Regions from separate parts of the Phycicoccus sp. genome, predicted to be linked through region 2. Evidence: riboswitches for the same ligand, from Rfam matches in the RefSeq annotation. Region 2 holds a riboswitch; the other holds the start of a gene.

Region 1 (15,805 bases), on a different contig from region 2:
CCACCGGGCGGCTCAACGCGTTCCTCGGCGAGGTCGTCGCGGCGCACCCGCACCCGGTCCGCGGCGGCAAGCAGCCGCGCATCCTCTTCGCCACCCAGGCCGGCACCCGGCCCCCGCGCTTCGTCCTCTTCGCCTCCGGCTTCATCGAGGCGGGCTACCGCCGGTTCGTCGAGCGCCGGCTGCGCGAGGAGTTCGGGTTCGAGGGGACCCCGATCGAGATCTCGGTCCGGGTCCGCGAGAAGCGCAACGCCCGCCGCTGACCCGCCGTCCCGCCCCCCTCGCCCCACGAGTATCGGGTCACCCGATACGGCCGCGCTTCACCCCGGAACCGTTCCCGGGTGGAGCGCGACGAAGCCGGGTGAGGGCCCCGGGCGGGGCCGGGCGCCGCTCCGCCCCGGACCGATTGGGTCGGGCGCCGCGCGGTGGGATAAGGTTTCGACCGCTCCCGCGAGGGGGCGAGCCACGGGCTGTGGCGCAGCTTGGTAGCGCACTTGACTGGGGGTCAAGGGGTCGCAGGTTCAAATCCTGTCAGCCCGACCGCGAGCGAGGGCCGCTGCAGATCGACGGAGTCGATCTGCAGCGGCCCTCGTCGCACGTCGGGACTGACGGGATGCCGGGAGCGCGAGCGCCCTGCGAGGGACGAGCGAGGCAGGAGCGCGGCGTCCTGTCAGCCCGACGGGATCCCGGGAGCGCGAGCGCCGCGACGGACGAGCGGGGCAGGAGCGCGGCGTCCTGTCAGCCCGACCGGATGCCGGGAGCGCGGCGTCCGGTCTGCCCGGACGCGAGGCCGGGGGCTACGGTGCCGGAATGAGCATCGACCGGGACTGGGACCGCCGGGCCGACGAGCTGGCCGCCGCCTCGGTCGCCGAGAGCCCGACGCGTTGGTTCGTGCAGCTGTGGGGTGAGGCCGCCGAGGACCGGATCGACACCCCGTGGGCCCGGACCGCGGCCTACCCGCCGGTCGTCGAGCACGTCGCCGCGACCGGCCCGGGGGAGGGGCGCCGCGCGGTGGTCGTCGGGGCCGGGCTCGGGGCCGACGCCGAGCACCTCGCGACGCAGGGCTGGGCGACGACCGCCTTCGACGTCGCCCCGGCCGCCGTCGAGCTGGCCCGCGACCGGCATCCCGGCACGAGCGTCGACTACCGCGTCGCCGACCTCCTCGACCTCCCGCCGGACCTCGTGGGTGCGTTCGACCTCGTCGTCGACGTCTTCACGGTCCAGGCGCTCCCGCCGAGGGTGCGGCCCGAGGCGGTGGCGGGGGTGCGGGCGCTGCTGGCCCCGGGTGGGACCCTGCTCGCCGTCCAGTTCGTCCGCGAGCGCGGCGAGGACCCGGGGGTCGACCCGCCGTGGCTGCTCGACGAGGACGAGGTGCGCTCGCTCGCCGCGGGCGACGTGGTGCTGCACTCGCTCGAGCGCCGGGGGCACCCCCTCAACCCGGCCGGCCCGGACGTCTGGGTCGCGGTCCTGCGGCGCGGGACCTAGAGGATCGAGGCCATCCGGCGCACGGCCTCCTCGAGGATCTGCGGGGAGGTGGCGAAGTTGAGCCGGACGAACCCCCGGCCGGCCTCGGCGCCGTAGCGCGGGCCGGACCCGAGGGCGACCCGTCCCCGCTCGCGGAAGACGGCCGCGGGGTCGTCCCCGAGCCCGAGCGCGCGGCAGTCCAGCCACGCGAGGTAGGTGGCCTCGGGGCTCACCCAGCGCACCTGCGGCAGGTGCTCCCCGAGGAGCCGCCCGACGAGGTCGCGGTTGGCGGTCAGCTCGGTGCGCAGCCGGGCGTGCCACTCGAGCCCGTCGCGCATCGCGGCGACGTGCGCGATCTCGCCGACGTGGGACGAACCGTGCGTGTGCACCTCGGGCATCCGGGCGAGGTCCTCCCGGGCCTGCCGGCCGGCCACGACGACCGCCGACTTCAGGCCGGCGAGGTTCCAGCCCTTCGACGGGGAGAAGACCGAGAAGGCGTCCTCGGCGCCCGGCACGGTGAGGTACGGCGTGAAGCGGGGTCCGCCGTCATGGACGAGCGGCGCGTGGATCTCGTCGGCGACGACCCGGACCCCGAACTCGCGGGCCAGCGCGGCCAGCGTCGCGAGCTCGTCGGGGGTGTGGACCGCGCCCGTCGGGTTCTGCGGGTTGCACAGGAGGTAGCCGACCCGGCCGCCGCCGGCGGTGGCCTCGCGGAAGGCGGCCCGCAGCGCCTCGGGGTCCAACCGCCCGTCCGCACCGAGCGGTGCGTCGACCCGACGGCGGCCGATGGCCTCGACGAAGCCGAAGAACGAGTCGTACACCGGGGGAGAGACGACGACGGCGCCGCGCTCGTCGGTGAGCATCCGCAGCACCTCGCTCGCGCCGATCATCACGTCGGCGACGACGAGCATCGAGCTCGGGGCGACGTCCCACCCCCACGCCGTCCCGGCGTAGCGCGCCACCGTCTCGGCGTACCTCGGTGCCCACCCGTAGCCGGTGTCGCCGCGGGAGACCGCGGCGGTCACCGCCTCGACGACCGCGGGGCAGGGCGAGCAGTCCATCTCGGCGACCCACAGGGGCAGCACGTCCGGCGGGTAGGCCAGCCACTTGACACTGGTCCGGTCGCGCCGCAGGTCGGCCTCGTTCGCGCCGAGGATGCTCGTGCCCATCCCGCCACCCTAGGGGCCGGTGGCGCGCCGACGAGGTGGCGCCCCGTCGGCCGGGTCTCCCGCACGCAATACAGTGGCGCCCATGACGGGCGCGGGGTCGCAGGGCGGCGTGAGCACGCGTGTCCTCACGCTGCCCAACGTGCTGAGCGCGCTCCGGCTCGTCGGGGTCCCGGTCTTCCTCTGGGCGATCCTCAGCCGGCACGACGCGCTGGCCCTCGTGCTCCTCATGGTCTCGGGGCTCACCGACTGGCTCGACGGCAAGATCGCCCGGGCCTGGGGCCTGGAGTCACGGCTCGGGCAGCTCCTCGACCCGGTCGCCGACCGGCTCTACATCGCCTCGACGCTCCTCGGCCTCGCCTGGCGCGACATCCTCCCGTGGTGGGTCGTCGTCGTCCTCTTCGCCCGCGAGGCCTTCATGGGCGTCGTCGTCCTCGTCGCCAAGCGGCACGGATGGGTCGGCCTCCCGGTCCACTTCGCCGGCAAGGCGGCCACCTTCAACCTCCTCTACGCCTTCCCGCTGCTCCTCCTCGCCGACGGCACGGGCCCGGTGGCGCGCATCGCCGAGCCGGTGGGCTGGGGCTTCGCGTGGTGGGGTATCACGCTGTACTGGCTGGCCGGCGTGCTCTACGCGATGCAGCTGCGGAGGCTCCTCGCGCACGAGCGGGCGGTCCCCGCGTGAGCGCGGCGCCGGGGGGCCGTCGTCCGGACGCGTCGATGACGCTCATCCGCACGATGATGGAGCGCCCCCTCGACCCGGGCTACCGGGCCGCCGCCGACCGGCGCGAGGCGCAGGGGCTGCCGCGCTCGACGTCCCTGCGCTCGCCACGGCTGCTCGCCGCGACCCTGGCGATCGGGCTCGTCGTCGGCGGCGCCGCCGCCAACCTCAGGGCGACGAGCAGCCCCCGCTCCGCCGCGCGCGCCGACCTCGTCAAGCAGATCGAGTCGCGCCGGGTCGAGGTCGACCGCCTCTCCGTCGAGGCCCAGCGCCTCCAGGCCCAGGTCGCCACCCTCGAGGCAGCCCAGCTCGGGCCGTCCGCCGGGGGCGGCGAGCGCGGACGGCAGCTGGCCATGGCCGCCGGCGCGGTCGCGATGACCGGGCCGGGGATGCTCGTGACCCTCGACGACGCACCGGACGCCGACACCGCCACGGGTGACCAGGCCGACCAGCAGCGCGTCCTCAGCCGCGACCTGCAGTACGTCGTCAACTTCCTGTGGCAGGCCGGCGCCGAGGCCGTGAGCATCAACGGCAACCGGATCACCTCGGTCTCTGCCATCCGGTTCGCGGGGTCGGCCATCATCGTCGACTTCCGCCCCCTGACCCGGCCCTACCGCATCACCGCCCTCGGCGACCCGCGCACCCTGCCGGGGGCCTTCGCCGACGGCGCCGGTGGGGCCTACCTCACGACCCTGCACAACATGGTCGGGGTGCGAGCCGACACCGAGGTGCACGACGACGACGACCTCTCGGTGCCGGGGGCGGTGGGCCTCACCACCCGGTACGCGCAGACGGTGGATACTGGGGCGTCCCCGACGAGCGGGGCGCCCACCGACCCGGAGGACGGCTCGTCGTGATCCCTGCCATCGGCCTGGCCCTCGGCATCCTCGTCGGGCTGCTCCTGCAGCCCGCGGTGCCGGTGTGGCTGCAGCCCTACCTCCCGATCGCCGTCATCGCCGCGTTGGACGCGGTCTTCGGCGCGGTCCGGGCCATCCTCGACGGCATCTTCAGCGACAAGGTGTTCGTCGTCTCGTTCCTCTCCAACGTGGTCGTCGCCGCGTTCATCGTCTTCCTCGGCGACAAGCTCGGGGTCGGCAGCCAGCTCTCGACCGGCGTCGTCGTCGTCCTCGGGGTGCGGATCTTCTCCAACGTCGCCGCGATCCGCCGGCACCTCTTCGACGCATGAGCGAGGAGCCGGGCGGCCCCGGACGGGCGCCGCGCGACGCCCGGCACGCATGGGCCCGGCTGCGGCGCGCCGGGTCGCCGCGCCCGAGCCGGTCCAACCTCCTCGCGATGCTGCTCGCCGCCGCGCTGGGCTTCGCGATCATCGCCCAGGTCCGGCAGACCTCGATCCAGGGGCTGGAGACCCTCCGCGAGGACGAGCTGGTCCGGATCTTCGCCGACGTCGACCAGGACGGCGACCAGCTCTCCGGCGAGGTGCGCGACCTGCAGTCCTCGCTCGACCTCCTCAAGAGCCGCACCACGGGCGAGCAGGAGGCGCAGCGGGCGGCCCAGCAGCGCCTCGACGCGCTCGGCATCCTCGCCGGCACGGCGCCGGCCACCGGACCCGGCGTTCTCGTCCGGATCGACGACCCGCAGGGCAAGGTCCGCCAGACCATCATCCTCGACGCCGTCCAGGAGCTGCGGGCGGCGGGCGCCGAGGCCATCCAGGTGGGGTCGGTGCGCGTCGTCGCCTCGACGTGGTTCGCCGACACCGACGCCGGCATCTCGGTCTCGGGCACCGAGGTGCGCCCGCCGTACCTCATCCGCGCGATCGGCGACTCCGACACCCTCGCCGGCGCCATGCAGATCCCCGGTGGGGTCACCGCGACGGTCCGCCGGGCCGGGGCGGAGGCCACCGTCGAGATCCAGGACAAGGTCGAGGTGGGCGCGTTGCTCAGCGTCCGCACGCCTCAGTACGCTCGGCCGGTACCCACGCCCACCCCCTGACGCGACACCCGCGCACCGGACAGGAGAACCATGAGCGACCTCGAGTACCCCGCAGGCCTGCGCTACACCGCCGAGCACGAGTGGGTCCGCGAGGAGGGTGACGTCGTCCGCATCGGCATCACCGCCTTCGCCCAGGAGGCCCTCGGCGACGTCGTGTACGTCAGCCTCCCGGGGGTGGGGGACACCGTGACGGCCGGCGACACCTGCGGGGAGGTCGAGTCGACCAAGTCGGTCAGCGACCTCTACGCGCCCGTCTCCGGTGAGGTCACCGCCGTCAACCCCGCCCTCGACGCCACCCCCGAGCTCGTCAACTCCGACCCGTACGGCGAGGGCTGGATGTACGAGCTGCGGCCGGCCGACGCTGCCGACGTCGCGGCTCTCCTCGACGTCGACGGGTACACCTCCCAGCTCTCCTGAGCCGCGCACACCTCGCAGGTCACCCCGGGCGCGGGACTTCCACGCCGTCGTGATCTAGGGTGGGCACTCCCCGGGAGACACCGAGGAAAGGGTGGTAGGGACGAGATGACCAGCGACGAGCGCGGAGGCGACCAGCAGCCCGTGCCGGAGCCCACGACCATGCGCCTCCAGGCGGTCGAGGGTGCCCGCGTCGAGCCGCAGGGCGAGGCCGAGCACGTCCTGACCAAGGCCGACCTCGCGACCGTCGAGGCCCTGCGCCCCGGGACCGCGCTCCTCGTCGTCCTCCGTGGCCCGAACACCGGGGCCCGCTTCCTCCTCGACGACGACGAGGTGCTCGCCGGGCGGCACCCGGACAGCGACATCTTCCTCGACGACGTCACCGTCTCGCGCAAGCACGCCCAGTTCCGCCGCTCCGGTGGCACCTTCGTCGTCCGCGACGTCGGCTCGCTCAACGGCACCTACGTCAACCGCGACCTCGTCGAGGAGGCCACCCTCTCCACCGGCGACGAGGTGCAGATCGGCAAGTTCCGCCTCGTGTTCTACGCGGCGGCGAGCGACTGACGGCAGGCGCCGGTGCGCCCCCTGACCATCGGGGCCGTCGTCACGGCCCTCGCCGAGGAGTTCCCGGACGTCACCGTCTCCAAGGTGCGCTTCCTCGAGGCCGAGGGCCTCGTCACGCCGGAGCGCACCGGGTCCGGCTACCGCCGGTACGCCCCCGCCGACGTCGAGCGGCTGCGCTACGTCCTGCGGGCGCAGCGGGACCTCTTCTGGCCGCTGCGGGTCATCAAGGACTCGCTCGCGGCGATCGACCGCGGTCTCGTCCCGGCCGGCGCCGAGCTGCGGCCGGTCGTCCCCGAGCCGGCGCCCGACCCCGAGGTGCCCGACGCCGCCGCCCTCCTCGAGGAGGCCGCGCTGCGGCTGACCCGGGCCGAGCTCGCGACCGCCGCCGGGCTCGACGACACCGCCGTCGCCGACCTGCTCGACCACGGCCTGCTGCGCCCGGACGCCGACGGGCTGCACGGCGCCGACGACCTGCGGGCGGCGCGGGCCGCCGCCGGCCTCGCCCGCTACGGGGTGCAGGCGCGGCACCTGCGCGGCGCCCGGACAGCCGCCGACCGCGAGGTCGGGCTCGTCGAGCAGGTCACCGGCACCCTCCGCGGGGCGGACGGCCGGCGCGCGGCGGCCGAGGTGACCCACCTGGTCCTTGCCCTCCACGCCGCGCTCGTCCGCGGCGGTCTCGCGGCCGGCGGCTGACGGACCGGACCCGGCGCCCGACACCGCTGCGGGGGAGCGGGGTACGGTGGCCGTGTGAAGGTCATGGACGTGCTCGGGGTCCGGGTCGAGATGCCGAACAACCAGCCGATCGTGCTGCTCCGTGAGCGCGACGGGCTGCGCTACCTGCCGATCTGGATCGGGGCGGCCGAGGCCACCGCCATCGCCTACGCCCAGCAGGGCGTCGTGCCGCCCCGGCCGTTGACCCACGACCTGCTCCGGTCGGTCATCGACGACCTCGGCCACACCCTGACCCGGGTCCGCATCGTCGCGCTGCGCGACGGCGCCTTCCACGCCGTCCTCGACATCGACGGCGGCGCGCAGGCCGGGGGCACCGACGTCGACTCGCGCTCGTCCGACGCCATCGCCCTCGCCCTGCGGGCGGGCGCCGAGATCGTCGCCGAGGACGAGCTGCTCGACGAGGCCGGGGTCGAGATGGCCGAGACCGAGGACGACGAGGTCGAGAAGTTCAAGGAGTTCCTCGACCAGGTCTCGGCCGACGACTTCGACACCGACCCGGAGTCCTGAGACCGCCTCGCGCGTGCCGACCGCCCCGCGCGCCGCGACACGCCGGTGAGCGTGCCGGGTCGACGGTCGTTGACCACTGTCACATCCGTCTCTACTGTCACACCAGTCACAGAAGTGACCGAGGGAGTGACGCCGGTGTCATTTCCCGGCGTACAGTCGGCCAGAGACGTCGGCAGCACCAGGAGGTAGGCGTGAGCTCCACGGGAGAAGCGCGGCAGGGCGGTCGTCCCGCACCCACCGTCGCGCAGGGCGTCCTGTTCGCCGACGACCTGCCCGAGCTCGACGACGAGGTCGGCTACCGCGGCCCGACGGCGTGCAAGGCTGCTGGCATCACCTACCGCCAGCTCGACTACTGGGCACGCACCGGGCTCGTCGAGCCCTCGGTCCGTGCGGCCGGCGGCTCCGGCACCCAGCGCCTGTACGGCTTCCGCGACATCCTCGTGCTCAAGGTGGTCAAGCGCCTCCTCGACACCGGCGTCTCGCTCCAGCAGATCCGTGGCGCCATCACCGTGCTGCGGGCTCGCGGGGTCGAGGACCTCGCCGGCATCACCCTCATGAGCGACGGCGCCTCGGTCTACGAGTGCACCTCCACCGACGAGGTCATCGACCTCCTGCAGGGCGGGCAGGGCGTCTTCGGCATCGCCGTCGGCAAGGTCTGGCGTGAGGTCGAGGGCACGCTCTCCGACCTGCCGAGCGAGCGTGCGGAGGGGGAGGGCGGCGCCGAGGCGCTGCACCCCGACGACGAGCTCGGCGCCCGTCGCGCCGCGCGCCTGGCCTGAGGCCCGCAGCACCGGTCCACCGGCCCCGCCGGTGGTAGGTTGAGGGTGCCGCTCACACCGTGCGGGAGAGTCCTCGGCACAGCAGGCCGGGGCGCCGAAGGGGCAATTCTCCCCAGAACCTCTCAGGCGCAAGGGACCGCGCGGGACAGGCACCTCTGGAGGGACCACGCGCTCCGACAGAGGGGGAGGACGCCGTCACCGTCTGCCTCCGGAGGACCTTCGTGAGCACGCCCGCCCGTCCCGCCTTCGCCGCCCGCCACATCGGCCCCCGCGAGTCCGACCTCGCCGGGATGCTCAAGGTCGTCGGCCGTGAGTCCCTCGAGGACCTCGTCACGACCGCCGTCCCCGGGGGCATCCGGTTCGAGGGAGACCTCGACGTCCAGCCCGCCGGGTCCGAGGCGGCCGTCGTCGCCGAGCTGCGCGAGGTCGCGGCCCGCAACCGCGTCGTCCCCTCGCTCATCGGTCTCGGCTACTACGGCACGCTGACGCCCGCGGTCATCCAGCGCAACGTCCTGGAGAACCCGGCCTGGTACACCGCCTACACCCCGTACCAGCCGGAGATCTCGCAGGGCCGGCTCGAGGCGCTGCTCAACTTCCAGACCGTCGTCGCCGACCTCACCGGGCTCCCGACGGCGGGCGCCTCGCTCCTCGACGAGGCCACGGCGGCGGCCGAGGCGATGACGCTGATGCGGCGCTCCTCGAAGGTCGCCGCCGACGCCGTCCTCCTCGTCGACGCCGCCGTCTTCCCGCAGACCCTCGGGGTCGTGCGCACCCGCGCCCTGCCGCTCGGGCTGGACGTCGTCGTCGCCGACCTCTCCGACGTCGCCAGCGCCGACGCGCTGCGCGAGGCCGCCGGCGGCCGGGAGGTGTTCGGTGTCCTCGTCCAGTACCCCGCGGCCGACGGCCGGCTGCGCGACCACCGGGCCCTGGCCGCCGCGGCCCACGAGGCCGGTGCCCTCGTCACCGCCGCCGCCGACCTCCTGGCGCTGACCCTCGCGACCCCGCCGGGGGAGTGGGGCGCCGACGTGGCGGTGGGCACGACCCAGCGCTTCGGGGTGCCGATGGGCTTCGGCGGCCCGCACGCCGGCTACATGAGCGTGCGTGCCGGCCTCGAGCGCACCCTGCCCGGTCGCCTCGTCGGGGTCTCCCTCGACGCCGACGGCGCGCCCGCCTACCGCCTCGCGCTGCAGACGCGCGAGCAGCACATCCGCCGCGAGAAGGCGACCTCGAACATCTGCACCGCCCAGGTGCTCCTCGCCGTCATGGCCAGCATGTACGCGGTGTACCACGGCCCCGAGGGGCTGCGCGCCATCGCCCTCACCGTGCACGCCCATGCCCGCGCCCTCGCCGAGGCCCTGCGGGCGGGTGGCGTCGACGTCGCCGACGGTCCGTTCTTCGACACACTCGCCCTGCGCGTGCCCGGCCGGGCCGACACCGTCGTCGCGGCTGCCCTGGCCGAGGGGGTCAACCTCTGGCGCCACGACGACGACACGGTGTGGCTGAGCGTCGACGAGACGACCGACACCGTCCTCCTCGGCAAGGTCTGCCGGGCCCTCGACGTCGAGCCGCCCACCGCCGTCGAGCTCGCCGCCCCGGCGTGGCCGGAGGCCCTGACCCGCACCTCGGAGTACCTCACCCACCCGGTCTTCTCCGCGCACCGTTCCGAGACGGCGATGCTGCGCTACCTGCGCCGCCTGGCCGACCGCGACTTCGCCCTCGACCGGGGGATGATCCCGCTCGGCTCGTGCACGATGAAGCTCAACGCGACGACCGAGATGGTCGCGATCACCTGGCCGGAGTTCGCCGAGCTGCACCCGTTCGCCCCGCACGAGCAGACGCGCGGCATCCGCGGCCTCGTCGACGAGCTGTCCGCGTGGCTGTGCGAGATCACCGGCTACGACGCGGTGTCGCTCCAGCCGAACGCCGGCAGCCAGGGCGAGCTCTCCGGGCTGCTCGCCATCGCCGCCTACCACCGGGCCAACGGCGACGACGCCCGGCGGGTCTGCCTCATCCCGAGCAGCGCGCACGGCACGAACGCCGCGAGCGCGGTGATGGCCGGGATGAAGGTCGTCGTCGTCGGCACCGACCCGGTCTCGGGCAACGTCGACCTGGAGGACCTGCGGGCCAAGGTCGAGCAGCACCGCGACACCCTCGCCGCGATCATGGTCACCTACCCCTCGACCCACGGCGTCTTCGAGGACACCATCACCGAGCTCTGCGCGATGGTGCACGACGCCGGCGGGCAGGTCTACGTCGACGGGGCGAACCTCAACGCGCTCGTCGGCGTCGCCCGGCCGGGCCGGTTCGGGGCCGACGTCTCGCACCTCAACCTGCACAAGACCTTCTGCATCCCGCACGGCGGCGGGGGTCCCGGCGTCGGGCCGGTGGCCTGCCGCGAGCACCTCGCGCCCTACCTCCCCAACCACCCGCTCGACCCGCAGGCCGGCCCGGAGACCGGGGTCGGCCCCGTCTCGGCGGCGCCGTACGGCTCGGCCGGCATCCTCCCGATCTCGTGGGCCTACGTCCGGCTCATGGGTGGCGAGGGCCTGCGGCACGCGACCGAGGTGGCGGTGCTCAACGCCAACTACGTCGCCTCGCGGCTGCGCGACCACTACCCGGTCCTCTACTCGGGCACCGACGGGCTGGTCGCCCACGAGTGCATCCTCGACCTGCGCGGCATCACGAAGGAGACCGGGGTCACCGTCGACGACGTCGCCAAGCGGCTCATCGACCACGGCTTCCACGCGCCGACGATGTCGTTCCCGGTCGCCGGCACCCTGATGGTCGAGCCGACCGAGAGCGAGGACCTCGGCGAGCTCGACCGGTTCTGCGACGCGATGATCGCCATCCGCCGCGAGATCGACGAGGTCGGCTCGGGCGGGGTCGCCGTCGCCGACAGCGTGCTGCGGCAGGCGCCGCACACGGCGGTGTCGCTGGCCGGCGACTGGGACCACCCGTACGACCGGGCGACCGCTGCCTACCCGGACGGGGTCGACCCGACGGCCAAGTACTGGCCGCCGGTGCGTCGCATCGACGGCGCCTACGGCGACCGGCACCTCGTGTGCTCCTGCCCGGCGCCCGAGGCGTTCGAGGAGGACTGAGGACGTTCAGGCCGCGGGGGCGGCGTCGCCGGCCCGCACCTCGACGTCGCTCCCGGCCGTTCCCTTGGTGACGACGACCTGGTGCCCGATCCGGGCCCGCAGGTCGGCGACGTGGCTGACCACGCCGACCGCCCGGCCGCCCTCGCGCAGGCCGTCGAGGACGGAGACCACCTGCTCGAGGCTGTCGTCGTCGAGGCTGCCGAAGCCCTCGTCGACGAAGAGCGTGCCGAGGTCGAGGCCGCCGGCCTCGTCGCGGACCGCGTCCGCGAGGCCGAGGGCCAGGGCGAGCGAGGCCATGAACGACTCGCCGCCGGAGAGGGTGGCGGTGTCGCGGACCCGGCCGGTCCACTGGTCGAGGACCCGCAGCCCGAGGCCCGAGCGGGCCCCGCGGGCGGCGCGGTCGTCGGTGTGCTCGAGGAGGTAGCGGCCGGCGCCCATGACGGCGAGCCGCTCGTTGGCCAGCGCCGCCACCTTCTCGAGGCGGGCGGCGAGGACGAACGAGGTGAGCCGCATCCGCAGCGTGTTGTCGCCGCCGGTGCCGCCGACCGTGTCGGCGAGTTCGCGGACCCGGTCGTGCCGGTCGGCGAGGGCGACGACGCCCGCGACGTGCTCGGCGAGCCGTGGCCGCAGCCGCTCGACGGCCCGGCCGGCCCGGACCAGCGCGTCGTGCCCGGAGGTGCCCGCCAGCACGGCCCGGCGGGCCTCGGCGTGCGCCTGCTCGAGGGCGGCGAGGTCGGGCGGGTCGGCGGCCAGGGCGGCCGCGACGTCGGGCTCGGCGAGGGTGGCCAGCGCGGTGGCGCGGTCGCGGTCGTGGGAGAGGACCTCGTCGCGGAGCCGGTCGGTCTCCGAGACCGAGAGCAGGGCCGCGGAGGCCGCTGCGGCGGAGGGGAACCCGGAGTCGTCGAGGGCTGCGATGAGGGCCTGCTCGGCCTCGGCGTGGCGTTCACGGGCCGCGTCGAGGGCGGTCTCGGCGGCCGCGAGCTCGGTGAGGGCCCGGCGCACCGTGACGTGCCGGGCCGGGTCGCTGGAGGCGCACGGGCAGTCGGCGTGGGCGGCGAGTCCGGCCTCGAGACGGCCCCGGACCTCCTCGGCCTGGGCGGCGACCTCGGCCGTCCGCTCGTCGAGGGCCGTCGCGGCCGTGACCGCCTGCTCCAGGGCGGCGGCCACGCGGTCGGCCTCGGCCCGCGTGCGCACCTGCTCTGCGTCGGCCTCGGTGAGCCGGCGCTTGGCCTCGCGGGCGGACTCGAGCGCGGGCCGGGCGTCGGCGAGCGCGGCGACGAGGGCGCCCCGCGGGGGGGGCGCGGGGGGGGGCCAGCGCCGCCGCCCGCCGGGACTCGAGGGCGGCGACCTCGGCGCGGGCGACGGCGACCATCTCGTCGGCGGCGGCCAGCGCCTCGGGGGTCACGGGGTCGGCGGCGACGGCGGGGGACGGGTGCTCGCGCGCGCCACAGACCGGGCAGGGCGCGCCGTCGGCGAGCCCACCGGCGAGTTCGGCGGCCATCTCGTCCAGGCGCCGCTGCTGCAGCCCGATGAGCGCCGCGAGCGCCGAGGAGAGGTGCTCGCGGGCACGGACCAGCTCGGGGTCGAGGGCGGCCACCCGGGCCCGGTCGGCGTCGACCTCGTCGAGGAGGGCGACGCGGCGCTCCTGCTCGACGACGGAGGCCGCGAGGTCGTCGGTGCGGGACCCCTCGGCCGTGAGCCGGGTGACCGCCTCCGCGGCGGCCTCGGCCGCCGCGCGGGCCACCGGCAGGGCGTCGGCGAGCCGGGCCCGCCGTTCCTCGAGGTGAACCCGGCGGGCGGTCCCCTCTTCGAGGGCGGCCGCGAGGTCGCGGGCGACGGCGGCGTCCCGCCCGATCGCCGCGGCGGCGTCGTCGAGCGCGCTCGTCCGGTCGGCGAGCTCGGCGGCCGGCGCCTCGCCCGTGGTCACCTCCAGGGCGTCGAGCCGTGCGGCGCGTCGCACGACGGTCTCGGTGTGCTCCGCGACCTCGCGGTCGAGGCGCTCGAGCGCCGCGAGATGGCCCCGCAGCGCGGCGGCGCGGTCGGCGGCGGCGAGCCGGTCACGGAGGGCCTCATGAGTCAGGGCCTCGGTGTCGAGCACGGCGATCCGGTCGCGCGCCTGCTCGCCGCGGCGCCGGAGCGCGGCGACGGCCCGGGCTTCGGTGAGCGCCTGCTGGGCCCCTGTTTCCACGGTCTCGGCAGTGTCGAGGGCCGCGAGCGAGGTGGTGAGCCGGGTGGCGACGTCCGCGGCGACGGCGTCGAGCCGCGCCGGGAGGAGGTCGAGGGGGGTCTCGGCCACGGGTGGCCCGGCGGCCTCCGGGTCGTCGCCGGCGGCCAGCGGCTCGAGGGCGTCGGAGAGCCGGACGAGGTCGTGGTCGAGGGCGGCGCGCGCGGCCTCGAGCTCGGCGGCGCCGTCGCGCCGGGCGTCGGCCAGCCACTGCTCGACGTCGGCGTAGACCCCGATGTCGAAGAGCCGCTGGAGCAGCTCGCGACGCTCCTCGGGTTCGGCACGCAGGAACGTCGCGAACCGGCCCTGGGGGAGCAGGACGACGGTGGCGAACTGCTGCAGGCCCATGCCGAGGAGGTCCTTGACGACGTCGGCCACCTCGTCGTGGCGGGTGCTCAGCCCCTCCCAGGTGCCGCCGCGGCGCTCCTCGAGGAGCACCGAGGGCTGGACGCGCGTCGTGCCGTCGCCGCGCTTCTTGGGGCGGTGCCACTCGGGGGAGCGGGTGAGCCGCAGTCGACGACCCGCGACGGTGACCTCGAGGACGACGACCGGGGCCGTGCCGGGTGCGGCGTGGTCCGAGCGCAGCGACCGGCGCGAGCGCGAGCCCGGGACGTCCGCGTAGAGGGCGAAGCAGACGGCGTCGAGGAGGCTCGTCTTGCCCGAGCCGGTCGGACCGTGGACGAGGAACAGCCCGGCGGCCGAGGCGGCGTCGAGGTCGACGACGACGCGGTCGGCGAACGGCCCGAAGGCCTGGACCTCGAGCCGGTGGATCCTCATGCCGCTCCCGTGCCCCGGGCCGGCGCGGCGACGCCCTCGTCGTCGGCGAGGCCGCGGGCGACCCGCGCGGCGGTGACCGCCTCGTCGAGGAGCGCGCGCTCGGCGTCGTCGGCACCCCGCCCGCCGCGCACGTGCCCGAGGAAGTCGCAGCAGACCTCGACGGCCGACGCCTCCCGGACCCGGGTGGCGTACGGGCGCAGCGGCACGGCGGCGCCCTCCGGCTCGAACCGCAGCTCGAGGGTGTGCGGGAAGCGGCGGCGCAGGCGTTCCATCGCGCCGAGCGGACGGGTCGGGTCGGTGAGCGTCACCTGGCACCAGGCACGCTCGGCGTCGGTGTGCCGCGGGTCGGCGAGGAGCTCCTCGAGGCGCCCGCGCAGGACGGCGAGCGAGCGCTGCACGGGGGCGTCGACCTCCTCGACGACGGGAGCAGCGCCCGCGAGGTCGACGAGCAGCCCACCCTTGCGGTGCGCCCACTCGCTGAACGACATCGCGACCGGCGACCCGCTGTAGCGCACGGTGTCGGAGACCCGCTGGCGGCCGTGGAGGTGCCCCAGGGCGGCGTAGTCGACGCCGTCGAAGACATCGGCCGGGACGAGCGAGACCCCGCCGACCGAGATGTCGCGTTCGGACTCGCTGCCGACCCCGCCGGAGACGAACGCGTGCGCCATGACGACCGTGCGCCCGCCACGGACGGCGGCGTCGGCGCGCACCCGGTCCATCGCCGCCCGCAGCACCGCCGCGTGGGTGCGCTCCGGGGCCCCGAGGACGTCGGCGACGAGCGCCGGCTCGAGGTAGGGGAGTGGGTGGACGGCCACGTCACCGAGCAGCACCGGCCGGCCGACGTCGGCGACCGAGGTGCGGATGTGGACCCCGGCCCGCTCCAGCAGCCCGGAGGCGAAGCCGAGGCGGATGGCGGAGTCGTGGTTCCCGCTGGAGAGGACGACCGCGGCCCCGGCGTCGACGACGCGCTCGAGGGTCTCGGAGAGGAGGGCGACGGTGTCGGGGGCGGGCATCGCGCGGTCGTAGACGTCGCCGCTGACGAGGACGGCGTCGACGCGCTCGGTGCGGACCACGTCGACGAGGTGGTCGAGGTGCGCGGCCTGGGCAGCGAGGAGCCCGACCCCGTGGAACGAGCGCCCGAGGTGCCAGTCGGAGGTGTGGAGCAACCGCACGGACCCCACGCTAGGAGAGGGCACCGACGGACCCGTGGACCGAAACGCGCCTCCGGCTTCCGCGCCACCGCGGGATGTGGTTGGTTGTCGTCATGGGAGCCGAGGTCACCGCGCAGAGCTACTCGCGTGAACAGCGGCAGCGCTACCGCGAGAAGGTGCGCCAGAACCTCGACGTCTTCGAGCGGATGCTCACCCAGAGCTCGTTCGAGTTCGACCGGCCGATGACCGGCCTCGAGATCG
Region 2 (15,805 bases):
CAGAGGAGCCACGCCGCAGTAGCTGTCGCCGTCGGAGTGGTCGATGGCCAGCGCGTCTAGCGGGCCTTCGACCAGGACCGGGGTAGCGCCTGCGAGAAGGCGGTTCTTGTCGTAGCCGTAGAGCACGTCCCCTTTGTGAAACAGGGCTGTAGTGGGGGTGTTGAGGTACTTCGGCCCACTGTCGTCTCCCGCGTCGGGGTGGCGTCGTGCGACGAACCCGACGACCAGACGGTCTGAGGTGATGGGCAGGACGAGGCAGTCACGGAAGCGGTCAATGAGCCGCCCCGTGCGGGCGCGCGACGAAATACCGACGGCGAGGAGCTCGTCGTCGTTGACCCCGAGGCGTCGGAGGTGGCCGGTGATGTTGGTCCAGCCAGGGGGTGCGTACCCGGCGTCGGCCGGCGGCGAGGTGGTTCGGAGGCGGTCGCGTAGGTAGCCGTCGGCCCAAGTGTCGTGCAGGTGTGTGGCGTAGTAGTCGCGTGCCATGACGTTGATCTCAGCGGCGCGTTGCGGGGTGAAGGGAGCGTCGTCCCACGCGGCCGCGCGGGCGACCTCGTGCTCGATCTCGGCGTCGCTGCGCTCGAGGACGGTCATCGCGGACCGGGCCAGCATGAGTGCGGTGAGTTCGGTTCCTGGGTCCGCACTGGGCGGAGCAGTCTGCGGGCTGGCGTTGGCGCCGTTTTCGGGTGGGAACCATGGCTGCTCGCCCACGTCGGGGTCGGGTTCGGTGTCCTCGACGGGGATGGGGTCCGTGAGCAGGGTCAGGCGCCATACAAGGGCTTGGCACGTGTCGATGTCGGTTGATGAGTCGGGAGTTGCGGCGAGGTTGAGGATCTCCGTAAGGGGCAGACCGAGGGCGAGCGCATGGTCGGCGGTGGCGACGAGGGCGGGCCACCAGCGGCTGGACTGGATTGCCTCCGCCTGGGCTGGTCCTACGGCGTTGGCGAGTGGCTCGGCCCACGCTGGGGTCAGCGCCGTGACGTTCTCCGGGCTGTTGGTCGCGGCCGGGGTGAGGTGGCGGCTGATGCGCCACCAGAGGGCGGCGGCGGGGTGGTCGTCAGGGAGGGGTGCCGCGGCGGCCCTTGAGAGCAACGCGTGGGTGTCGATGCCGGCGCGGGCGATGTCGCGGAGCTGTGCGGCAAGGCGTGGCGTGTAGGGGTCGCCGATGGTGGCGCGGACGCTGGTGTGGAGCCGCAGGGTCCATTCGGCGATGGCAGGGGCCTCGGTTGAGCCGAGTCTGGACGTGAGAGCGCGCTGCCAGAGAGTCTCGGTCTTGGATTGGAGACGGGGTCCCGTGGGCCGAACGTCGGTGGCCTCGATCCCGTGGGCGGCGCGCCAGACTGCGATGTCGGTGACGATGTCTTGGGTCAGGTTCTGACCTGGTGTCGCCCAGCTGGGCTGTGTCGCTGTACGTTCCGCGGTATGTGCAACGTCTTGTGCCAGCGTGCTGATGAGCTTGGCGCGCTTCTCGAGGTAGGGCCCCCAGGTGGGGTGGGCGGCGAGGGGGCGCGGGATTCCCGGTAGCCATGGCAGGGGGCCTCCGGGCGCGAGGGCCGAGTCGTCGAGGCGCCAGTCGAGGGTGGCGGCCCGGTCGTGCGCGGAGTCGATCTCGCGCAGAGCGATCGCCTGGCGCAGCGTTGTAGTGGGGTCGACTCCGGTGGTGGAGAGCAGGGTGAGGTGGCTTCGCAGGGTGGGCCAGGCGGGTTCGTCGGTCAGGCCTGGCAGCTCGGCCTCGGCGTTGGCATCGAGATGGGCGAGTGCGGTGGGGCCGGCGTGCTGCTCGGCGGCGTGGTGCAGGGCGTCGGTGTAGCGCGCGGCGGCGTCGGCGAGACGAGCCGCGGGGTTCGTGTACTCACGTTGCAGGGTGGTGGCCGAGACGTGGCGGTCGTCGCGGCTGAGGATCCCTTCGAGGATGTCGGTGGCGGTCGGCGGATGGACGTTCTCGGGGCGGATGACGCTGTGGGGGTCGCCATCGGTGGCGGTCAGGAGGTAGACGTGGTTGGCCACGGCGCCTCGAGTGAGCATCGTGTAGAGCTGCTGGCGGCTTTCGGAGCCGGTGGCGAGCCCGTGCATGGTGTCGACGGACACGCCTTGGGCGCCGTGGATGGTGGTGGCGTACCCGAGCTCGACGAACTCGGAAACGTACTGCGACGGGAGCCGCAGGGTGCGGGTTGACCTTGGCTGGCGGACGGTGAGGGAGTGGTCTGAGTGAGTCGCATGAACGGTCCACCGGTCGCCGTTTTTGACCCAGTCTCGGGCGCCGACGGCGAGGCGTCGGTGGTTGTGTCGGGTGATGACGGTGTCACCGACGTGGGCGGTCGACCCATCGTGCAAGCGCACGCCGTGGCCTGGCGGGGCGTGGGTGTGCCGGTGGGTTTGAGCGCGACGGTTGAGGTCTCTGACGAGCTCTCGGGTCGGGGCGATCATGAGGCTGTTCAGGCCTTGGGAGCGGTCGGTGGCCCAGGAGGTGAAGGCGCCGTCGGTGATCGTGGTGAGGCCTCCAACATGGACGCGGCGGTGGTCGAGGTAGAACCCGAGGGCTTCGGCGCGGCCGTCGCGTAGGGCGAGGGATGCGGACCCTTCAGCGGGGTCGACGAACCGGACGAGCTCGGTGAGGTGGATCGCGCCGTGGGTGGTGGCGATGTCCTGGAGGACGCCGCCGGCGCCGATCGCCGACAGCTGGTGGTGGTCGCCGACGAGCCGGACTTGGCCGCCTCGGCTGGTGATGAAGGCGATCGCGGTGTCGAGAGTGAGAGTGTCGGCCAGCCCGGCCTCGTCGATGATCGCAAGGGTGCTGGGGCCGACTTGCTGGGCCCAGTCGGGGAGGTCGCTGTGCGCGATCGACCAGGTCAGCTTGGCGAGGGTGTCCGTGGTGGTTCCGATGTGGTCGCGCAGGACGGCCGCGGCGGCGGCCGAGGGCGCTAACCCGAGGACGGCTCCGCCGCCGCTGGTCCAGGCATTGGCCAGAGCGGTCATCGCGGTGGTCTTGCCCGAGCCTGCTGGTGCCAGGGCGAGCTGGACTCGACGACCGGAGGTCGCCATCGATCGCACGAGGGCGACCTGAGCGGCGTTGAGTGCGACACCGTTGGCGGCCTCCTCGAGGAGAGCGAGCGTGACGGCGTCCTCGCTCGCGGCGGGGCGGTCGAACTTGCCGGCGGCGGTGACGACTCGGCGCTCGGCGGTGAGGATCTCGCGGCTGGAGTACACGGCTGAGCCGGCGACCGTGTACACACTGGAACCGTCTTGGCGGCGCAGCGATGCGGGCTCGCTGACCCCGTCGCCGGTGGGGGTGAGGCGCACTGATGACGCTCTGAGGACGTGAGCGGTGACCTGGTCGATAAGCGCGTCGACGTCGTCGGGGGCAGTACCGAGGGAGCGGACTTGGCGGTGCGCTTCGGAGCGCACATGCCAACCTGCCATGTCGATCGGCGCTGTTGGATCTCGGTCAGGACTAGGTGCGCGGTGGACGCGACCCGGGCGTCATCTACGACGGGACGCGGCGTCCCAACAGCGGGGGAGAGGGCGTATTGCACCATCGTGGCGACTCTCTGCGAGCTGCCAAGTAGCTCCCGGGCCTGCGCGGCCCAGGACGCGCGCTGCTCGTCAACGGTGCGTGGGTCGTGCTTGGCGCCGCGAGTGTCCAGGGTGGCGACCTGTGACAGGTGGATGGACTCAACCACTGTCGGCGGGCGGCCATGGTCGGCCTGAAACGTGGCGGACAGTTCTCGGGTGCGCGCGACGATGCTGGCGCGGCGGCTCGACCAGCGGGCGATGAGTCGAGGATCGACGCCGACGATCTCGCGGACTGGTCGGCGCGAACGGTCCAAGGGTTGCCGTTCGGTGAACCGGACGCCGAGGCGTCGGCGCAGATGGCCTTCCAGTGCGGTGTTGTAGGTCTCGGAGGCAGCGACGTTGGCTTTGTACAGGAGGCGTCCGTCGATCGACAGCCATTTTCCCGACAGCGTCTGGACCTTGTTGGCCACCGCCACATGGGTGTGGAGGTCGGGGTCGCCGGAGCGGGAGTCACGGTGGACGAAGGCGGCGGCGACCAGGCCCTTGACGTCGACTTGCCGGACCCCGGCCTTGCCCTCTCGGCTGTACAGGGCGTGGTCCTCGATGAAGGTCAAAGCATCTCTAACGGCGTCGTGGTGGGCGAGTTCGATCTGTGCCGCGACCGACGGTGGCGCGACCGCCCAAAGCGCGCTGACCGACTTCACGGGAGAGAAGGTCAGGTCGAACCCGGCAATGGCACTGGTGCGCGGTCGCGTGTATCGCGCGATCGCCGACCCGAGCTCGCGGGCATCGAAGGGCTCGCGTCCCTTCTCTTCGCGGAACTGTTCGAGGGCGACCTCGGTGCGAACTCGGGCCTCGACCTCTGGCGACGCCATCTCAGCGTCGAAGCCCGCGATCCGTTGGGCGACCTGGACTTGGAACCCGGTGACGTCGCCCGCGTAGACCAAGAAGGGGGCACCAAGCCGCGTGACGGCCGCGCGGTCCCGTTCGGAGAGGTCCGGCCCAGCCAACGACGTGGCGAACCGCTGCGCGAGAGGGTGCAGCCCTTCGCCGTACAGAGCCTTCATCTGGTCGGCGGTGACCTCATCCCCCGCCGTGAGCCCCAGTACCCCCGACATCCCGCGCCCGACCCACTGGCCCGGAGTCTCACCGCTCTCGGCGTAGTAGGTCGCAAGCGGTATCCGGGCGTCGCCAGTGCGGTCGTGGGCGGCGACTTGCTGGGTGAGGTAGGTGTAACCAGCGCCAGCCGTGAGTTTGTGGAGACTCATCGTCACGATCACCCAAAGCCCGGCTGGAGGGCTCCGAGGTCACGTCACGACGCAGGGAGGGACCCGGGGTGCATGAGGTGTGAGACTCGGGGGTGTGACGTTCGTGGAGCGGCTGTCTTGAGGGCTGACCATGCAAGAGGCGCCACCGTGGTGAGGTTGGCACGTAGCTAGCGGACAAGTTTCCGGCAGCCTTTAGCCCGGGGGGCGTCCAAGAAGATTCCTGCTCTAGCAAGGGTGGAAGGGCCCGAGCAGCCTCAACAACCCTCGGACAACCCTTGACCGCGCCCCAGCCGGCGTCTTAACGTCACCGACAACAACAGAAGATCGCGCCGTTCGAACCAGGGCGGGAGAGTCGAGACCAGTTCTCGGCGCCGAAGGAGCAAACCTTCCCAGAATCTCTCAGGCCCACAGACCGTGCTGGTGAGGCGAACTCTGGAAAGCAGGCCCCATGGCCTGCACCCACGGTGCAAACCGCACACTGCGGTGAAGCTCTCAGGTCCGATGACAGAGCGGGGAGGCAACCACTCTGCCGTGCCCGCGCACGGTTCCTCACGGGAGCCTCCATGACCCACGAACGGGGCGAATTCTTCACTCGCCACATCGGCTTCACCCCAAACGAGCAGGCGGCCATGCTGGCCGAGCTCGGGTACTCATCTCTCGATTCTCTTATCGACGACGCGGTTCCCGCCGGTGTACGGATGTCTACCGAGCTCTCCCTGCCCCAGGCGGCGAGCGAGGCGCAAGTCCTGGCTGAGTTGCGCTCCCTTGCCGCGCAGAACACTCCCGGCGAGCCAATGATCGGGCTGGGGTACCACTCCACGATTACTCCTGGCGTCATCCGTCGGCGAGTGCTGGAGAGCCCGGCTTGGTACACCGCCTACACGCCATACCAGCCGGAGATCTCCCAAGGGCGGCTCGAGGCGCTGTTGAACTTTCAGACCATGATCGGAGACCTCACAGGCCTTCCCACCGCCAACGCGTCTCTGCTCGACGAGGCCACCGCGGTCGCCGAAGCGGTCACCATCATGCGACGGACCGCAATCCGTCACCGCGCGGTGGTCCTTGTCGACGCCGACGTCATGCCGCAGAGCGTGGCGGTGCTACGCACCCGGTGCGAGGCCGTGGGCGTTGAAGTCGTCCTTACCGACCTACGAGGCGGTCTTCCCGAGGACGAGGCCTTCGGTGTCGTGCTCCAGTATCCGGGCGCGTCCGGTTCCATCGCCGACCACCGGGTAACGGTCACACAGGCCCACGAGCGCGGCATGCAGGTCACCGTCGCCGCCGACCTGCTCGCGCTCACCCTGCTCACACCTCCCGGCGAGTGGGGCGCTGACATCGTCGTCGGCTCGACCCAACGGTTCGGGGTGCCGATGGGCTACGGCGGGCCCCACGCCGGGTACATCGCCGTGCGCTCCGGCCTCGAACGCAATCTCCCCGGGCGACTGGTGGGGGTGAGCGTCGACGCCGAGGGACGCCCCGCGTACCGGTTGGCGCTGCAAACGCGTGAGCAGCACATACGCCGGGATAAGGCGACCTCGAACATCTGCACCGCCCAGGTCCTGCTCGCCGTCGTGGCGTCTATGTACGCCGTTTACCACGGTCCGGATGGGCTGCGCCGTATCGCCCGCCGGATCCACACCGACTCCACAGGTCTCGCCGCCGCTCTGCACGCGGCTGGCGTCGAAGTCGTCCACCAGCAATTTTTCGACACGTTCATCGCCACGGTGCCTGGACGGGCCGGCAAGGTCATCGCTGCTGCAGCCAAGTTCGGGATCCACCTACGCGCCGTGGACGATGACCACGTCGCCGTCTCGGTGGGGGAGAGCACCACGCAGAAGCACCTGGCCGCCGTCCTTACCGCGTTCGGCGTCGCCATTACCCCGTCCCCGGGACCGGTGGCCCTGCCGGTCCTGCTCCTGCGGCGCACCGACGTCCTCACCCACCAGGTGTTCCGGACTCACCACTCAGAGACCAAGATGCTGCGATACCTGCGCTCCCTGTCGGACAAGGACTACGCGCTTGACCGCGGGATGATCCCGCTCGGCTCCTGCACCATGAAGCTCAACGCGACCACCGAGATGGAACCCATCTCCTTTCCCGGGTTCGCCGACCTCCACCCGTTCGCCCCGGCCGCAGCAGCGACCGGATACGCCACCCTCATCGGCCAGCTCGAGACCTGGCTCGCTGACCTTACCGGCTACGCGAAGGTGTCCATCCAGCCGAACGCCGGCAGCCAAGGCGAGCTGGCCGGACTGCTCGCCATCCGTGCCTTCCACCGCGCCAACGGGGACGAGCACCGCGACGTGTGCCTCATCCCATCCTCCGCCCACGGCACCAACGCCGCCTCCGCCGTCCTGGCGGGCATGCGCGTGGTCGTCGTCCGCGGCAACGAGGACGGCACCATCGACCTCGACGACGTGCGCGTCAAGCTGACCGAGCACGGCGACCGTCTGGCGGCCGTCATGGTTACCTACCCCTCTACGCACGGGGTGTACGAGGAAGGCATCACCGAGTTGTGCGACCTCGTGCACGACCACGGAGGCCAGGTATACGTCGACGGGGCGAACCTCAACGCCCTGCTAGGGCTGGCCGCTCCTGGCCTATTCGGTGGCGATGTCTCTCACCTCAACCTGCACAAGACGTTCTGCATCCCCCACGGCGGCGGCGGCCCCGGTGTTGGACCCATCGGTGTTGCCGCCCACCTGGCGCCCTACCTTCCCTCTCACCCATTACACCCAGACCCCGACCGACGTGCCGGCATCGGCCCGGTCGCTGCCGCGCCCTACGGGTCGGCCGGGATCCTGCCGATCAGCTGGGCTTACGTGCGGCTCATGGGTGCTGAAGGGCTGACGAAGGCCACGAAGGTCGCCGTGCTTGCCGCGAATTATGTGGCCAAGCGGCTGGCGCCGCACTACCCCACCCTTTACACGGGCAGCGACGGGCTCGTGGCGCACGAGTGCATCCTCGACTTGCGGCCGCTGACGAAGTCGACCGGCGTCACCGTCGACGACGTCGCCAAGCGGCTGATCGACTACGGGTTCCACGCCCCGACGATGTCGTTCCCGGTCGCCGGCACCCTCATGGTCGAGCCGACTGAGTCCGAGGACCTCGCAGAGGTTGACCGCTTTATCGACGCGATGGTCGCCATCCGCGCCGAGATCGAGGACGTCGCCGCCGGGCGGTGGGCCGTCGAGGAAAGTCCTCTCAGAGCGGCCCCGCACACCGCCGCGTCCGTGACCGCCGACGACTGGGACGAGCCGTACACGCGGCAGCAGGCCGCCTACCCCACGGGGTCGGCCGCGGACAAGTACTGGCCGCCGGTGCGGCGGATTGACGGCAGCCACGGCGACCGCAACCTCGTCTGTTCCTGCCCGCCGCCCGAGGCGTTCTCCGCGTGAGCGCCGAATCCACGACCAATACTTCGGAGCAGCCAATGTCCAAGACCACCGCCCTGCACGACGTGCACGCAGCCGCCAACGCCCAGTTCACAGACTTCGCCGGGTGGCGGATGCCCCTGCGTTACGGCAGCGAGCTCGCCGAGCACCACGCCGTGCGCACCACCGCCGGTCTGTTCGACCTGTCCCACATGGGCGAGATCGAGGTCACCGGCCTCGAGGCGTCCGCCTTCCTCAATTACGCCCTGGTGGGCGACTTTGCGGCGCTAGCCGTCAGCAAGGCCCGTTACACGATGATCTGCCAAAGCAACGGCGGGATCCTGGACGACCTCATCGTCTACCGCCTCGACGAGCACCGATACATGGTGGTCGCTAACGCCTCTAACACCCAGGTCGTCCTCGACGCCCTGAAGTCCCGGGCAGCCGGCTTCGACGCCACCGTGCACGACTCCCGTGACGACTGGGCCCTCATTGCCATTCAGGGTCCAGTGACGACGAGGGTGCTGCGGTCACTGACCGACGTCGACCTCGACGCACTGCCGTACTACGCGATCGCCGAAGGCCACGTTGGTGATGCACCGGCTCGCCTGGCCCGCACTGGCTACACCGGCGAGGACGGCTTCGAGATCTTCTGCAACCCCAAGCACGCGATTCAGATCTGGACCGCGCTGATCGATTTCGGCGCTGCCGCCGGTGTCACCCCCGCTGGGCTCGCTTGCCGCGACTCCCTGCGCCTGGAAGCGGCGATGCCCCTCTACGGCAACGAGCTCTCCCGCGAACTGACCCCTTACGAGGCCGGACTGGGCAGGGTAGTCAAGCTTGACAAGTCCGGCGACTTCGTTGGCCGCCAAGCCCTACAGGCCCGTTCTCAGGTCCCCGTCGACAAGGTTCGCGTCGGCCTGCTCCCACAAGGCCGTCGCGCTCCACGCGCCGGGGCCACCGTCCTAAACCCCGTCACCGGTCACGTCGCCGGCTACGTCACCAGCGGTGCGCCCTCGCCAACACTCGGACACCCCATCGCCATGGCCTACATCGACCTCGCCCTCGCCGAGCCTGGCACCTCCGTGACCATCGACGTCCGCGGAACAGCGGTGCCAGCCACCATCACCGCCCTGCCGTTCTACCGCCGCATCAACTGACCAATTCGATCCAGGAGAGCTCGATGACCAACCCCCCGCACCTGCAGTACACCGACCAGCACGAGTGGCTGCACATCGAGGGCGACCTAGCTCTCGTCGGCATCACCGCCTTCGCCGCCGACGCCCTCGGCGACATCGTCTATGTCGACCTTCCAGAAGTCGGCGCCACCGTCACCGCCGGCGAGGCGTGCGGAGAGATCGAGTCCACCAAGTCCGTCAGCGAGCTCTACGCACCCGTTGACGGCGAGGTCACCGAGGTCAACACCGGCGTCGCAGACGACCCGGCCCTGATCAACACCGATCCCTTCGGCGCCGGATGGATCCTGCGGATCCGCATTAGCGGCACTCCCCGCCTGCTCGACGCAGCTGGCTACAACGATCTCGTCTCCCGCGGATGAGCACGATGTCACCCAACCTCCTCAACGAGGACCTCGCGACTGTGGACCCGCTGGTCCATGCTGCGCTCGCCGCGGAGCTGCACCGCCAGGAGGAAACTCTGGAGATGATCGCCTCGGAGAACTTCGCCCCCATTGCGGTCATGCAGGCCCAAGGGTCGGCGGCGACCAACAAATACGCCGAGGGCTACCCGGGACGGCGCTACTACGCCGGATGCGAACACGTCGACGTTATCGAGCAACTGGCCATCGACCGTCTAACCGCCCTATTCGGTGCCCGTTACGCCAACGTCCAGCCTCACTCGGGCGCTCAAGCCAACACTGCAGTCTTCTTCGCCCTCCTCGAGCAGGGCGACACCATCCTCGGGCTCGACCTCGCCCATGGCGGCCACCTCACCCACGGGATGCGCCTGAATTACAGCGGCAAGACGTTCGACGTCGTCCCCTACCACGTCGGCGCTGACGGCCGCGTCGACATGGACGAGGTCGCCGATCTCGCCCAGGTACACCGGCCCCGCATGATCATCGCGGGATGGTCGGCCTACCCGCGGCATCTGGACTTCGCCCGGTTTCGAGCGATCGCTGACGAGGTCGGCGCCTACCTGTTCGTCGACATGGCGCACTTTGCCGGCCTCGTGGCGGCCGGGCTTCACCCCAACCCGGTCGCTCACGCCCACGTAACAACCTCCACCACTCACAAGACGCTCGGCGGACCCCGCGGAGGAGTGATCCTCACCGACGATGCCGGCATCGCCAAGAAGATCAACAGCGCCGTCTTCCCCGGCCTTCAAGGCGGCCCCCTCGAGCACGTCATCGCGGCCAAGGCGGTGTCCTTCCTGGTCGCGGCCAGTCCCGAGTTCCGTGAACGTCAGCAACGCACTATCGACGGTGCGCGGCTGCTCGCCGATCGCCTCCTGAGCGAGGACGTGCGCCGCGCCGGCGTCGACGTCCTCACCGGCGGTACCGACGTTCACTTGGTGCTCGTTGATCTCGTCGCGTCGTCCTTGGACGGCAAGCAGGCCGAGGACCGGCTCCACGCCGTGGGAATCACGGTGAACCGCAATGCTGTTCCCAACGACCCGCGCCCGCCCATGGTGACCTCGGGGCTGCGCATCGGAACCTCCGCGCTAGCGACGCGAGGATTGGGAGCGGACGCGTTCAGCGAGGTCGCCGACATCATCGCCGCGGCTTTGTCTCCCGACCTCACGAACGACCAATTCCAGATGCTGCAGGAGCGGGTCCGTGTACTGGCGCGCAACTACCCGCTCTACCCGGTCCTGACCGATGAACGCTGACCACACCCTCGAGGAACCGACGTGGCACTGAGCGCCTTTGACCTTTTCTCGATCGGCATCGGACCCTCCAGCTCACACACCGTCGGCCCAATGCGGGCCGCGGCCTCCTTCGTCGACAGCCTAGACAACGACCAAGTCCTGTCATCGGTGGCCCGCGTCCGCACGCAGCTGTTCGGCTCCTTGGGTGCCACGGGTCACGGACACGGCTCCGACAAGGCCGTCATCCTGGGACTGTCCGGCCACCACCCGGAGACCTGCGACCCGCGGAACGTCGACGCCCTTTTGGGGCATGTTCGCGCCAGCTCGCGTCTCGAACTCGGTGGCCGCCATGTCGTGGTCTTCAACGAGGGCGATGATCTCGTGCTGCACCGCCGGTTGAGCCTTCCGCTGCATCCGAACGGTATGACGTTCACCGCGTACGACGGGATGGGCGCCACCGTTGCCGAGCGTTCGTACTACTCCGTCGGAGGTGGCTTCGTCGTCGGCGAGGACGCCACCGGCAACACCGGCATCGTGCCGGACCAGACCGCCCTCGTCTACCCGTTCACCACCGGCGACCAGCTGCTCGGCCACTGCCGTCGGACGGGGCTGTCCATCGCGGAGATCATGATGGCCAACGAGACCGCCTGGCGCTCCGAGAGTGATGTGCGCACCGGCCTGCTGGACATCTGGGCCGTCATGAGGGAATGCGTCGCCAACGGCATCGCCACCCCAGGGACGCTGCCCGGTGGCCTGAAGGTCCCACGCCGTGCGCCCGGGCTCGCAGCCCAGCTCGCTTCGGAGAGTGCCGAGGGCGACCCGCTACGCGGCACGGACTGGCTCACCCTGTACGCGCTCGCTGTCAACGAGGAGAACGCTGCCGGCGGCAGGGTCGTCACCGCGCCCACCAACGGGGCAGCCGGGATCATCCCGGCTGTTCTGCACTACTACAAGAGCTTCGTGCCTGCGGCCGACGACGACGGCGTGGTGACCTTCCTTCTGACCGCCGCAGCCATCGGCGTGGTCTTCAAGGAGAACGCGTCCATCTCCGGCGCGGAGGTCGGCTGTCAGGGAGAGGTCGGGTCCGCGTGTTCCATGGCTGCGGCGGGCTTCGCTGCGGTCACCGGTGGTTCATCAGCCCAAGTCGAGAACGCCGCCGAGATCGCGATGGAGCACAACCTGGGACTGACCTGTGACCCGGTCGGAGGGCTCGTCCAGATCCCCTGCATCGAGCGTAACGCCATCGCGTCAGTCAAAGCCGTCACCGCTGCCCGGACCGCCCTGCGCGGCGACGGCACGCACATCGTCTCGCTCGATAAGGTCGTCAAGACGATGCGCGAGACGGGCGCCGACATGAAGGTCAAGTACAAGGAGACAGCGCGAGGTGGACTGGCGGTCAACGTGATCGAGTGCTGACGGCCCTCAGCACATGACACCAACAATGGCGGTCTACTAGAGGCGATCTCGGGTCACCGGCTTCTTCTACCCGCCTGGATGACGACCTGTTCAGCAACGAGTCCACATCACTGCCGCCCCCTCGCGCGATGAGGTGGTGGGCCGGACAGCGTGGGCAGCCCTGCTAAGACATGGGCTGGACCCTATGCATGGTCGCTCGCAAGGTCGGCCGGATCGGGTAACCGCCGCCGTTGCAGGACTGTGTGGACCCGGCGCACGTTGCAGGTTGTTCGGTTTGAACCGCGCTTGTCGTTCCCGCTGGACTTCAGACGGTGGCTCCGCTGCCCAAGCTGAGAGCTGCTGCGGTGCCTTGCGGGAGCGTGTTGAGGACTGAGGTACTGGGTGCGAGTCGTTCATCCGGGCCCAAGAGTCAAGCCGAGCGCCGCCAATCCGAGGGTGCGTGCTCATTAAACATGCCCATTGACTTGTGGACCTAAACGAGGTCCAATAGGCCAACACATCAACGCGCGTCATGCCGCGCACTGGCCTGGGTAGCAAGGGAGACTTCTTGTGGACGAGATCAGCCGGATCACCGAGGGGCCCGTTGAGGGACATGCGGGTGCGATGGTGGGCGATGGGAGGTCTGGCGACGAGGGACACGGCCTAGCCGCCGGCGCCGTCAGCCTTCCGCAGAGCATCATCTTCTCGGTGGCCTCTTCGGCACCTGGGCAGGCAACCGCCGTCACGATCGCGGGACTCGTCGCAGCCTCGGCGTACGCCGGAGGGGTGGCGGTTCTCATCACCACGTTGCCGATGTTGGCAATTGCCTTCGCTTACCATCGATTGAACATGTGGAGCCGCGACTGCGGCGGTTCCTATATGTGGGTCGGCAAGGCCATCAGCCCTTACGTGGGCTTCATGGTGGGCTGGGTGATGCTGACGGGCTACCTGCTAGGGACTGTGGCCGACATCTTGCCGATCGGACCGGCCGTACTCAGCTTCCTGGGAATGGCCGCGGATGGGGTCATCCCGTCACTCATCACTGTCGCGGTGGCGGGTTTGCTGGTGATCGCCACCGCGGTGGTCGGCGTACAAGTAACGGCTCGTTTCCAGGTCATCATCGCCAGCGTCGAATACGTCATCCTGCTGGCATTCTGCGCCATTGGCATCTACAAGGTTTACCTCGTGCACGCTCCCGGGACGATGCGCCCGAGTTGGGAATGGCTGTCGCTCAACGGCGTCGGCGGGCAGGGGAGTCTCGTAGCAGGGATGTTGATCACGGTCTATCTGTTCACCGGTTGGGACAGCGCTCTCTACCTCAACGAGGAAACCGAACGACCAGAGAGTAACCCCGGCCGCGCCGCCATGATGTCTGTTGTCATCCTCGGCCTCTTCTACGCCCTGCTGCAGTTCTCCCTCCAGGGGGCTGCGCCGGCCGCAGACCTGCAAGAGCACGGCGGCGATGCCCTGACGTTCCTAGCCACGTCCCTGGTGGGAGAAGGATGGGGGAAGTTCATGTCTGTCGCCGTCATCCTTTCCGTGCTCGGTACGACTCAGGCCTTCTTGGTTAGTGCCGCGCGAATCGCCTTCTCGATGGGAACGGACCGCGTCTTGCCACCGGCATTCGGCAAGCTGCACCAGCGCTACCGCACACCCGTATTCGCCACGGTGCTGTTCGGCGTTGTCATGATTGTGGCTACCTGGGTCTATGTGCTCTCCTCCTCCATCGCGGGCGCGTTCGACGTAGTCGTCTCCATCACCGGAGTTCTGTTCGCCCTCTTCTATTCAGCGACCGGGATTGCGACCGCCGTCTTCTATCGCAAGTTTGCCCAGCAAAGCGCGATGAACCTTCTGACCACCGGCGTCCTTCCGCTTGCCGGGGCGGGGGCGCTGGGCTGGGTTGCCATTCGCTCGATCATGGACTTCGACTCGCAGGCGCTCTGGTCGGTGCTCGCGGTGGCCGCGCTGGGCGTCGTGATGCTCGTCGTGTCGGCAGTGAAGTACCGCCCGGAGTTTTTCCGCATGCCACGAGAGGCCTACGAGCCCACTGATGCGCTCTGAAGTCAGGCCTCTACCAACCACTAAATTACAGGAGCCTTGTCGATGAGGATCGGCGTACCTAAGGAAGTCAAGAATCACGAGTACCGGGTGGCGATCACTCCCGTGGGCGTGCACGAGCTGGTGGCGCACGGCCACGAGGTGTACGTCGAGCGAGGGGCTGGTCTTGGCTCATCGGTCCACGATGCCGAGTACGTCGGAGCGGGTGCGAAACTGCTCGACTCGGCGGACGATGTGTGGGCCGGTGCTGACATGGTGCTGAAGGTCAAGGAGCCGGTGTCCGAGGAGTACCACAGGATGCGCGAAGGGCTCGTCCTCTTCACTTACCTCCACCTGGCTGCGGATCGCCCGCTGACCGAGGAGTTGGTCAACCGCAAAGTGACTGCTATCGCGTACGAGACTGTGCAGCTGGCCTCGGGCGGGCTCCCTTTGCTCTACCCGATGTCTGAGGTTGCTGGCTGCCTGGCTCCGCAGGTTGGCGCCTACTCGCTACTCAGGGCCCAAGGCGGACGTGGTGTCCTGATGGGTGGTGTCGGTGGCGTAGCAAACGCCAAGGTCGTCATCATCGGCGCCGGCGTATCCGGTCAAAACGCTGCCAATATCGCACTCGGGATGGGTGCCGACGTGACGATGCTGGACACCGACCTGGACAAGCTGCGGCTTTCGTTCTGGCGCTACAACAACCGGGTTCACGCGTTGGCCTCCTCCACGCTGGCTATCGAGCAGCAGGTCACTGAGGCCGACATGGTGATCGGCGCGGTGCTCGTGCCCGGCGCGGCGGCGCCCAAGCTCGTCTCCAATGAGATGGTCTCGCGGATGAAGCCGGGTTCGGTGCTGGTGGACATCGCAGTGGACCAGGGTGGTTGTTTCGAAGACACCCACGCGACTACGCACGCGGATCCGACCTATGAGGTGCACAACTCCACGTTCTACTGTGTTGCCAACATGCCCGGTGCCGTTCCTAACACCTCCACGTACGCCCTCACGAACGCGACGCTGCCATACGCCGTTGCGCTGGCCGACAAGGGCTGGCAGAACGCACTGCGCAATGATTGCTCGCTGGCGCTCGGCCTCAACGCCCACGCCGGGCAGATCACGAACGGACCGGTCGCAGAAGCTCATGGTCTGATCAGCGCCAAGCTCGAGGACATCGTCGACTAGCGTGGCGCCGGGCCTCCGCAAGGCCACTGGGCCTAATCGGTGCGATAATGGACTTTATGACCGCACAGAAGGCCACGCTCCGGCTCTCAGATCAAACTCAGAGCGGTGGGTCGGCTCGGTTCGAGACAATTGCCCAGCCCCGCGCACACGACTTCGTTGTGGAGCAGATCAGGCGACAGATCGCCTTGGGGGTGATCGCGCCTGGGT

Evidence for each region. Region 2 has a riboswitch for glycine ahead of gcvP (aminomethyl-transferring glycine dehydrogenase). Riboswitches for the same ligand answer to the same signal wherever they lie in the genome.
Region 1: linked by a shared signal. The riboswitch ahead of gcvP (aminomethyl-transferring glycine dehydrogenase) and the one ahead of gcvP (aminomethyl-transferring glycine dehydrogenase) in region 2 are both predicted to bind glycine.

What each region holds. Positions count from the first base shown of each region.
Region 1 covers NZ_DAOLAC010000007.1:80,492-96,296, forward strand. The annotation lists gene der (ribosome biogenesis GTPase Der) at 1-260, shown strand, start outside; tRNA gene PKA89_RS07000 (tRNA-Pro) at 464-537, shown strand; gene PKA89_RS07005 (class I SAM-dependent methyltransferase) at 808-1,482, shown strand; gene PKA89_RS07010 (aminotransferase class I/II-fold pyridoxal phosphate-dependent enzyme) at 1,479-2,630, opposite strand; gene PKA89_RS07015 (CDP-alcohol phosphatidyltransferase family protein) at 2,713-3,309, shown strand; gene PKA89_RS07020 (DUF881 domain-containing protein) at 3,345-4,202, shown strand; gene PKA89_RS07025 (small basic family protein) at 4,199-4,531, shown strand; gene PKA89_RS07030 (DUF881 domain-containing protein) at 4,528-5,295, shown strand; gene gcvH (glycine cleavage system protein GcvH) at 5,326-5,712, shown strand; gene PKA89_RS07040 (FHA domain-containing protein) at 5,872-6,273, shown strand; gene PKA89_RS07045 (MerR family transcriptional regulator) at 6,286-6,966, shown strand; gene PKA89_RS07050 (bifunctional nuclease family protein) at 7,021-7,512, shown strand; gene PKA89_RS07055 (MerR family transcriptional regulator) at 7,704-8,291, shown strand; glycine riboswitch at 8,344-8,440, shown strand; gene gcvP (aminomethyl-transferring glycine dehydrogenase) at 8,513-11,392, shown strand; gene PKA89_RS07065 (SbcC/MukB-like Walker B domain-containing protein) at 11,399-11,905, opposite strand; gene PKA89_RS07070 (SMC family ATPase) at 12,336-14,393, opposite strand; gene PKA89_RS07075 (exonuclease SbcCD subunit D) at 14,390-15,565, opposite strand; gene PKA89_RS07080 (glutamate-cysteine ligase family protein) at 15,658-15,805, shown strand, end outside.
Region 2 covers NZ_DAOLAC010000003.1:47,453-63,257, forward strand. The annotation lists gene PKA89_RS03265 (AAA family ATPase) at 1-3,042, opposite strand, end outside; gene mobF (MobF family relaxase) at 2,973-4,793, opposite strand; glycine riboswitch at 5,116-5,206, shown strand; gene gcvP (aminomethyl-transferring glycine dehydrogenase) at 5,345-8,179, shown strand; gene gcvT (glycine cleavage system aminomethyltransferase GcvT) at 8,176-9,315, shown strand; gene gcvH (glycine cleavage system protein GcvH) at 9,339-9,713, shown strand; gene glyA (serine hydroxymethyltransferase) at 9,710-11,005, shown strand; gene PKA89_RS03295 (L-serine ammonia-lyase) at 11,027-12,400, shown strand; gene PKA89_RS03300 (APC family permease) at 12,950-14,440, shown strand; gene ald (alanine dehydrogenase) at 14,483-15,598, shown strand; gene PKA89_RS03310 (FCD domain-containing protein) at 15,655-15,805, shown strand, end outside.